Regions from separate parts of the Sulfurospirillum barnesii SES-3 genome, predicted to be linked through region 1. Evidence: riboswitches for the same ligand, from Rfam matches in the RefSeq annotation. Region 1 holds a riboswitch; the other holds the start of a gene.
The links. Region 1 has a riboswitch for thiamine pyrophosphate ahead of thiS (sulfur carrier protein ThiS). Riboswitches for the same ligand answer to the same signal wherever they lie in the genome.
Positions count from the first base shown of each region.

Region 1 (4,924 bases):
AAGGATAAACGATGAAAAAAATTGAATCAATTATTAAACCTTTTAAACTAGAAGATGTCAAAGATGCCTTAGCTGAACTTGACATTACGGGTATGACGGTCAGTGAAGTCAAAGGCTATGGAAGACAACAAGGACACTCAGAGCTTTACAGAGGTGCTGAGTATGTGGTTGATTTTTTACCTAAAGTAAAAATTGAGGTGGTTGTCGTCGATGAACTGGTAGATAAAGTGGTGGATGTGATTATTAAAAATGCTCGAACGGGAAAAATTGGTGATGGAAAAATCTTCGTCACCGATGTGGAAAAAAGCATTCGTATTAGAACGGGTGAAACGGATAACGAAGCCGTTTAAAGTATCAAAGGCTAGTAAAATTTTACTAGCCTTTTCTTTATCAAGCTATCTTAAACATATTCATAGTCTTTAAAAACGGCTTGAAGCCCCATCTCTAAAATATCACGGTGCATATCCGCAACTTCTCGCTCATCGCTTATCTCAAACTGCGCATCACCCCCTTCTTCACCAGAGTGTTTGCCAATGCCAACATTCACACCTGCTGAAATCTTAGTCGCCGCAATCTTTAACACAGCGTCTCTAAAACCCTTGCGCTCCCTTGTGGAAATTGTAATAGCAGCAAAAGGCAAAAAAAGTCTGTACGCACACATGATTTGCAACAGCCGTTTTTCGTCCACATCATTGGGCGAGATACCTTTGTTGTTTTTAATGGGTCGTAACCGTGGCACGGAGAGCGCGATCTCTGCATGGGGGAACTTTCTTTGCACCAAAGAGGCATGATACGCACAACACAGCGCATCTTTTTGATAATCATCTAACCCAAACAAAGCACCAAAACCAACTCCTCTCATGCCACCCATCAAGGCTCGCTCTTGTGCTTGAAATCTGTACTCAAAAACGGATTTATTGCCCAAAAGATGCACCTGTGTGTATTTTTTAGGATTGTAAGTCTCTTGAAAAACGGTGACAAAATCAACACCATGTTCATGCAAGGTCTTATACCCATCAATCGTGGTAGGATAGACCTCAACCCCAATGGTAGAAAATTGCTTTTTAGCCAAAGAAGCCGCATTAGCAATATACGCAATATCCGAATGCGTTTCACTCTCCCCTGTTAAAATCAAAATTTCCCTCAGCCCCGTTTTGGAAATAGCTAACAGCTCTTCATGAATTGACTTGTCATCTAAGCGCAATCGTTTAATCGAGTTTTTCGTATTAAACCCACAATAGACACATAAATTATCACAAAAATTGGAGATATAAAGCGGCGTAAAAAGCGCTATGCTATTGCCAAAATAGCGTCGTGTCACCTCTTGTGATTTTTGGCACATCAACTCTAAGCACTCAAGCGCACTTTCACTCAGCAACACCATCATATCCTCAACCGTGATGCTTTGTTTCTCTAAAACCCTTAAAACATCCTCCTTGCTAAATGCAAACGTGGCATCTTCTCGTAACGTAAGCACTTTTTTCAATAACGTATCATCAATGCGTTCTAACTGTGCCATGCTCTACTCCAAAAATCCGCTGAGTGGCGAACTCGCATCCGCCACCTTTGAAACCCTGCCAAGCCCTGCGCAATACGCCATTCTTCCTGCTTTTATCGCTTCACCAAATGCCTGCGCCATAAGTGCCACATTGCCAGAGGTGGCAACAGCGGTGTTAATCATCAAGGCATCCACGCCCATTTGCATGAGTTCACACGCTTGCGAAGGTGTACCAATACCTGCATCAACAATAATAGGAAGGTCTATCTCATCGACTAAAATTTGGATAAATTCTTTGGTTAAAAGCCCTCGATTGGAGCCAATCGGAGAAGCCAAAGGCATCACCGCCACCGCTCCAGAATCCACCAATCTTCGTGCAATGCTCAAATCGGGGAACATATACACCATGGGCAAAAACCCATTTTTTGCTAAAAGCTCTGTTGCATGAATCGTCTCATAATTATCAGGAAGTAAATACTTCGAATCATTAATACACTCTACCTTAATAAAATCTCCACACCCAAGTTCTCGTGCAATCCGTGCTAAACGCAACACTTCGTCTGCATTGCGAGCACCAGAGGTATTGGGTAAAAGCGTAATGCCTTTGGGAATAAAATCCAAAATATTCTCAGCCCCTTCAAAATTGACCCTTCGTAGTGCCAAGGTAATGATTTGCGCTCCCGCTTTTTCAATAGCACTTTGAATCAACTCCAGTGAAAATTTACCGCTTCCCAAAATGAAGCGTGAGCTAAACTCACGCCCTGCTATGTGTAATGTATCGTTCATTGTTTCTCCTTTAAACTGCTTTCATAAATACTCAAAACGCACTCTGCCATCAAGGTTGCACAATGCACCACCTTATGCGCCATAATGCCATCACTCTCAATGCTCTGCTCCCCAAAGTCTCCGCACACAAAGGCTTTTTCTCCCAAGCGTTTTATGCGCATGGAAGAGAGCTTTGAGCCTGCCATACCTGAACAGCCGATAACAAACTTATCCTCTTTGATGCGCTCATGAAAGAGCATTGATTTTTCACGAGGATCATCAAACGCTTCGCAGACGATTTCATAGTCTTTGAAAAGTTCATGCTGATTAAGAGGGGTGATTTTTGTGTTGATGATGGTGACATTGCACAAAGGATTGATGGCTTCAAGATGCGATTTTAGCGCTTCTACTTTTGCCTTTTTAACATCATGCGTGGTGTAGTGTTGGCGGTTTAGATTGACATATTCCACCACATCAAAATCCACCACAAGAAGATTGACAAAGCCTAGTCGTGTCAATAAAACAGCTAAATTTGAGCCTATACCTCCCACCCCAGCGATGGCAACCGTTATGTTTGGAATGGTTTGTAAAAAAGGGGCGTTTCGTAAACGAAAATCTCTCTCATGCTCCATCATCCACCTCGAACAAAACAGATGATTTCAACGGTATCATCATCGTTGAAGAGGGTGGTTGAAAAAGACTCTTTGGGAATGATTTGGCGATTGATTTCAACAGCAATAAAAGCATCGCTTAGTCCACGCCAGCTCAAAAACTCTAAAACACTTCTACCAATAAACGCATTCATCGGCTCAGAATTGATTAACAACATAAACGTCCTTGCGTTTAGCGTTTTTGGGAGTATGTATAAATGTGCAAGAATGAATATAAAAATGCAGAATTTATCTCCCTACGCTAGTATTATCTAGATACAGGTTAAAAGGGTCAAGGCTTTCGCCTACTCTCAGCTTGCGCTCCCCTGATAAGTGGGTTGAATTATAACACAAAATTTATAGGCTATAGTTACATACCTAATCTATTAGTCACCGATTTAATATACACATTTGAGATATAAAAAATATCTCTCACGTCATCAAAGCTCACACTGTGTTGTATGTACATTATCCATAAACCTTGAAATTCACTTTGAAAAATTAAAAGTTTAATTTCGACCCCTATTCTTTAAATCTAATTGAATTGTTGCATATTTATCTGTAATCTCCTTTTTCTTCTCTTCAATATGCACTGTAAAAGATAAATAAATGATAGCTTCCCTCGCTAATTGTGCTAAAAGGAGTGTTTTTTGTTGAAGTTCATCTTCTGTAATAGCAAAATTTCTATTTCTTTCTTTGTAAGTCTCAAATTTCTCAATATCCAATAGTTTGATAGATATAAACTTATGTTCTAAATGATTTCTTATATCATTTATTTTTTGTGCTTCGGGTTCTAAAACTTCAAAAAATTCTTTTTGTTTATCATCAAATAAATCTTTACTAATTAAATAAAGTCCTCGTAAAGCTAAATTCTCACTTTTGTTAAAAATCTCTTTTATTCCTATTTTTTGACGATTTTCATATTCATACCAAATATTTGAGAAATAAATATTATTTTTATTCATATTTAAATAAAAATACTCATTTAAGAAATTAGCAATTTTGTCAAAAATAGAGTAAAACCCTCGAAAAGCTATTTTTATTTTTTCAATATTGATATTATATAAATTATAGTTATAGTCATCAATTATAGAAGTTTCTTTGTCATAGTATTTTGGAGTTTTTTCATGTACTCCTTCAAATAATAAATGCCTATACGATATATACTCTTGTTTAAGTTGATTAAAATTTGTAATGATTTTTGGAAACCCTTCTTCAATGTCTGTCGTTAAATTAGGTAAATTCAAAGGGTCATGAGTTGAAATATCATAGCTTCCCAAATCATTTAATGGGTTTAAAAAAAGTTTATGTGATAGACACCATTTTCTATAGTTAGCTTCATTTTTTGAAAATTGTGTTTTATAATTTAAAAAATAATCACTATTTTCTAATTCAGTAGAAGAAAACTGCTCTTCGTACCATTTTAGTTTTGTTAGAATATTGTCCTTTTTTTCTTGATAATACTCTTTATCTGGATAGTTCTTTTTCAAATATTCATTTATTATTGATATGGCTTCTTGAAAGTTCTTATAGGCAAATTTTATAAAAAACTCTTTATGTCCACCATCATAGTCTAATTCAGAGTAATACTCTAAAGTCAATCCTTTATTTATCAATGCCATAAAATAATTAGGATGATTGACGACACTTTTATGCCAAAATTTTAATGCTATCGCTTTGTCAAAATATTTTATTGCATTTATTGTTCTTCCGTAATGGCTAAAAGCATTTCCAAGATTTATATAAACTGCTAACTGTAAAGATACATCTAAATTTTCAAACTCTCTTTGCTGAATCGCCTTTCTGAAATAATAAATCTCCTTAAATACTTCTTCTTGCGCTAAGCTCCAAACTTTCGTTACATTTTTTTCGTGTTCTATTTCTCTAACACCATGCCAAGCGTTGCCAAGTAAATAGTAACTATACGTTTTTTCTATAGAATCTTCCATAGTTTCAGTAAACTCAGAATGAATTGCAATAATAGTATTTAATTCATCAATATTATTAACAT
Region 1 is NC_018002.1:1,522,551-1,527,474, forward strand. It holds gene SULBA_RS07630 (ammonium transporter) at 1-2, shown strand, start outside; gene SULBA_RS07635 (P-II family nitrogen regulator) at 12-350, shown strand; gene thiH (2-iminoacetate synthase ThiH) at 401-1,519, opposite strand; gene SULBA_RS07645 (thiazole synthase) at 1,523-2,284, opposite strand; gene thiF (sulfur carrier protein ThiS adenylyltransferase ThiF) at 2,281-2,895, opposite strand; gene thiS (sulfur carrier protein ThiS) at 2,895-3,092, opposite strand; TPP riboswitch at 3,151-3,251, opposite strand; gene SULBA_RS07660 (LA2681 family HEPN domain-containing protein) at 3,423-4,924, opposite strand, start outside.

Region 2 (4,924 bases), 150 kb from region 1:
CTATTCTTATCACACCTTCTTTGGAAATCGCCGAAAAAACACGTGACGAGGTGTATGCGTGGCTTGAAACATTAGAGCGTAAAGCGATTGCCGAGGTTTCGATTAAAGAGCGTGGGGCGATTATTGTGACGTCTAGCATGGACGAAGCGGTGGATTTGATGAACCAAATCGCACCTGAGCACTTAGAAGTGGTGACATCGCACCCGTTTGATTTACTGCCTCGTATTCGCCATGCAGGGGCTATTTTTATGGGGGCTTACACGCCTGAGCCCATCGGTGATTACATCGCAGGGCCCAATCATACGCTTCCAACGGGAGGAACAGCGAAGTTTTACTCACCTTTGGGTGTTGAAAACTTTTTAAAACGTTCTTCCATCATCAGCATGAGCAAACAAGGACTGGATGAAATCGGTGAAGCGTGTGCGCTTTTGGCACATACTGAAGGACTGGGTGCGCATGAGGCGAGTGTAAGAGTGCGTTTAAAAAAATAGGAGCGTTTGGATGAAAGCAAAAATAGGTATTTTAACCGTTTCAGATCGTGCGAGTGCAGGTGTGTATGAAGACCTTTCTGGAAAAGCGATTATGGACGTTTTAGGTGAATATTTAAGTTGTGAGTGGGAACGTGTGTATGAGGTGATTCCTGATGAGCAGAGTCTTATTGAAGAAGCGCTCAAAGATATGGCAGATGTTCAAGAGTGCTCTTTAATTGTCACCACAGGTGGCACAGGTCCGGCTCTTCGTGATGTTACTCCCGAAGCCACAGAAGCGGTGTGTGAGAAGATGATGCCTGGCTTTGGTGAACTCATGCGTCAAGTAAGCCTAAAGTATGTTCCAACGGCAATTCTTTCACGCCAAGTAGCGGGCATTAGAGGTAAAAGCCTTATCATCAATTTGCCTGGAAAACCCAAATCCATTCGTGAGTGCTTGGACGCTGTTTTCCCCGCCGTGCCTTATTGTATTGACCTCATTGGCGGAGCGTATTTAACGTGTCATGAAGAGGTCATCAAACCCTTTCGCCCTAAAGCGTAGAATCCTTACATGTAAGGATTCTATTTGGCTATTTCGCTCAAATAATCCACTTCACCCATCATACTCCAAGGGCGAATCTTAGCGATATAAGAGCGTTGGGATTCTAAAATCTCTTTGTAAAGTGCATCTTTGTTGGCTTGTTCTTCCTCGACCTCGTGTGCTGCTTTTTTGAGTGCGTTCATAACTTCTTTTGGAAAATGGTTGATTTTGATGTGTGGGTACTCGTGTTGCATCTTTGCCCATGTTTTTGCGTTGGCATCATTAGACTCATCAAGAAGCTCTCGTGCGGTGATTTTGATGGCACTCTCTAAGATGCGCTTTAGATCCTGAGGCAAGGTATGAAACTTTTTTTGATTGACAAGGTATTGCCCTTCACCGCTAGGCTTACTCCAACCTGTGTAGTAATAAGGTGCAACTTTGTGAAAGCCCATCGCCATATCAAACGCAGGACTTATCCACTCAACAGCGTCCAAAAGACCTGTCTCCATTGCCATATAAAGCTCTCCTGGAGAGGTGCTAAGGGCATTGACACCAAGGCGAGCCATCACATCGCCACCTTGTCCTGAAATGCGAATTTTTAAACCTTTTAAATCCTCTAAGGATACAATCTCTTTTTTAAACCAACCGCCCATCGATATACCCACACTTCCTCCTGGGTAAGAGATAAGACCATGGGGTGCATAGACTTTTTCGCTGAGTGTTTTGCCCCCACCGTAATAATACCAAGCGTACTGTTCTGTGGTGGTCATACCAAAAGGGACGGTCATAAAAAAGACCAACTTATAGTCTTTGCCCTTGTAATACACAGGCGTTGTGTAGCCTATATCGTAAAGCCCTTCTTTGACCATATCCATAATGCCTAAGGGGGCTTTGTGCTTTTGGGGTAAATCAACTTTGATGATTAAGCGTCCTTGCGACATCTCCTCAGCAAGTTTGGCTACTTTATAAGGAGCGCTTCCTAAAATAGGAATCTGTTCACCCCAAGAAGAGGCGAGAGTAAGGGTATAGATTTTTGACTCAGCAAAAACAACGCTTGCAGATAAGCATAAGATACATAGTATGAATCGCATCATTTTCCTTTTTACATGTAAATGTGAAGGATAAATGGAAGAATAGAAAAAGAAGAAGCTTTCCTACGCTGGCATTATCCAGATCAGGTCAAGGATTTAAGAGTCATCTCTCTTATCTCAGCTGGGAAAACCAGCACTCCTAGCACAAAATGTGTTAGAGGATAGTCCTCTAACACGGGTAATATTATTTTTCGAGTTGTTTCAGGTAACCGTATTCACCCATGAGTGTCCATGGACGAACTTTTGCCAAGTACGCACGCTGAGAGTCCAAAATCTCTTTAAAGACAGGATCTTTTGCTGCTTGTTCGTCTTCAATTTCGATAGCTGCTTTTTTCAAAGCTGCCATAACATCGGATGGGAATTGTTGTACTTTAACATTAGGGTAATCTTTGGCAATGTTTGCCCATGCTTCAGCATTGGCATGGGTTGATTGTTCTATCAACTGAGCGCCTACGGCTTTAATTGCTGTTTCTAAAATCGCTCTTAAATCAGCAGGGAGTGCATCAATTTTCTTTTTGTTAGCAAGGAGTTGAATTTCGCTTGCAGGCTCTTGCCAACCTGTGTAGTAGTAATTGGCTAGCTTATGAAAGCCCATCGCAAAGTCAAACACAGGAGAAATCCACTCAACCGCATCAATCGTGTTGCGCTCTAGTGCTGTGTAAAGCTCACCTGGAGGTGTACTCATCGCATTAACACCCAGTTTCGCCATCACTTCGCCACCTTGTCCAGGGATACGGAATTTTAAGCCTTTGAGGTCTTCTAAAGATTTAATCTCTTTTTTAAACCAACCACCCATTTGCATCCCCGTTGTTCCCATAGGGTAAGAAATCAAACCGTGTTCGCCGTAAACTTTAGCCGCCAACTCTTTACCACCACCGTAGTTATACCAAGCGTATTGCTCAGAACTGAGCATACCAAAAGGAACGGTTGTAAAAAACACAAGCTTATAATCTTTACCTTTGTAGTAGTATGAAGCGGTATAAGCTAAGTCGTATTGACCTGCTTTTGCCATATCCATCACTCCAAAAGGGGATTTGTGTTTATTGGGGGAGTCAATTTTTATTTTTAAGCGTCCATTGGACATTGTCTCAACCATGTGAGCTAGTGTAGCAGGTGCTGTTCCTAAAAATGGAACTTGTTCAGCCCATGTGGTTGCAAGGCTTAGAGTGTAAACTTTCTCATTGGTTTGGGCATGTGCAAATGTACTAAAACTAAGCAATGCCATCACCAGTGTTACAATAAAACGCATTTCTTCTCCTTTGTTTTTAGGGTTACTTTTGTTTTTAAATCAAAGCGTTAAAGACTCAATGAGTTTAACTCACTCTCAATTTTTTCCATTTTAGCTCTGGCATCATCCAGACCTTTTTGATTTTCAGCAATGACCTCTTTGGGTGCATTGGCAACAAAACGCTCGTTTGAGAGCATACCGCTTAGTTTTTGGATCTCTTTTTCTAGTTTTATTTTTTGATGATTCAAGCGCTCAATAATGGGGCTTAAATCCACACCGCTTAGGGGAATAAATACCTCAACATTGTCACCGACATCACTGGCAGCATTTGCAATTTTCACCTCTGTTAAGTCGATATTTTCAACTTTTGCTAATAAACAAATGTATTTCATACCATCTTTAAGCGTTGAAGCATCTGCCACTTTAATGTAAGCGTGTTCAATTTTTTTGTTACCAAGATCAATGTTAGCTTTGGCACGACGAATACCCACAATGGCTTCAATGACCAATTCAAAGGTTTGCTCAATAGCCTCGTCACGTTTTAAATCGTGTGGATAGCGTTTGACCATAATAGACTCTGCTGCTTCTAGTGTAGTATCTGAAAGCTCTTGATATAAAAACTCTGAGATAAAGGGCATAAAGGGATGCAAGAGTTTCATTGCCTCTTTGAAGATAGATCCTAACTCTAAAATCGCAGGTTTATCGGCCTTACTAAGCTCAATACCCCAGTCGCAAAACTCACCCCATAAGAAGCGGTAAAGTGTGGTTGCTGCATCGTTAAAACGGTAATCGCTAAAGTGTCCACGTACCTCTTCTTGTGCTACTGCCAAACGGCTTTTCATGTACGCACCCAGAGCTGTTTTGATTTCGATGTTGTCAAGGTCTTCAAACGAATTTGCATTCATCAACAAGAAGCGTGAAGCGTTGTAGAGTTTATTGGTAAAATTACGGATTTGCTCCAGTTTTTCGCCGCTAAGCTTAATGTCACGACCTTGAACCGCTAAGATAGCAAGGGTAAAGCGTAAGGTATCGGCACTGTATTCGCTGATGGTATCGAGTGGATCGATAACATTGCCTTTACTTTTACTCATCTTTTGACCGTGTTCATCTTTAACCAGAGCATGGAGGTAAATGTCTTTAAATGGAAGCTGTCCTAGGGTGTATTCACCTGAGAACATCATACGTGCAACCCAGAAGAAGAGAATGTCAAAACCAGTGATGAGGAGGGTGTTTGGATAGAACTCTTTTAAGTCACTCTCATTCCATTTTTCACCTTTGTAAGCATCGCCATTTTCCCAACCCAGCGTTGAAAAAGGCCACAGACCTGAGCTAAACCATGTGTCCAGAACATCGGGGTCTTGATGGATGCTGGAAGCTTTACATGTAGGGCATTCATGCTCACTCTCCGCTTCACTCGCCCACTCATGTCCACACGCATCGCAATAAAATACAGGAATTTGATGTCCCCACCAAAGTTGGCGTGAAATACACCAATCACGAAGCTCTTTCATCCATGCATTGTATGAATTGAGCCAGTGGCTTGGGTAAAACTCTGCTAAGTGTTCATTGACTTTAGCAATAGCGCCCTCAGCGATCT
Region 2 is NC_018002.1:1,368,289-1,373,212, reverse strand. It holds gene hisD (histidinol dehydrogenase) at 1-491, shown strand, start outside; gene mog (molybdopterin adenylyltransferase) at 502-1,029, shown strand; gene SULBA_RS06920 (TRAP transporter substrate-binding protein) at 1,050-2,099, opposite strand; TPP riboswitch at 2,143-2,250, opposite strand; gene SULBA_RS06915 (TRAP transporter substrate-binding protein) at 2,284-3,348, opposite strand; gene SULBA_RS06910 (valine--tRNA ligase) at 3,396-4,924, opposite strand, start outside.
Region 2: it holds a riboswitch for thiamine pyrophosphate, as region 1 does, so the genes downstream of both, SULBA_RS06920 (TRAP transporter substrate-binding protein) here and thiS (sulfur carrier protein ThiS) in region 1, are expected to answer to the same signal.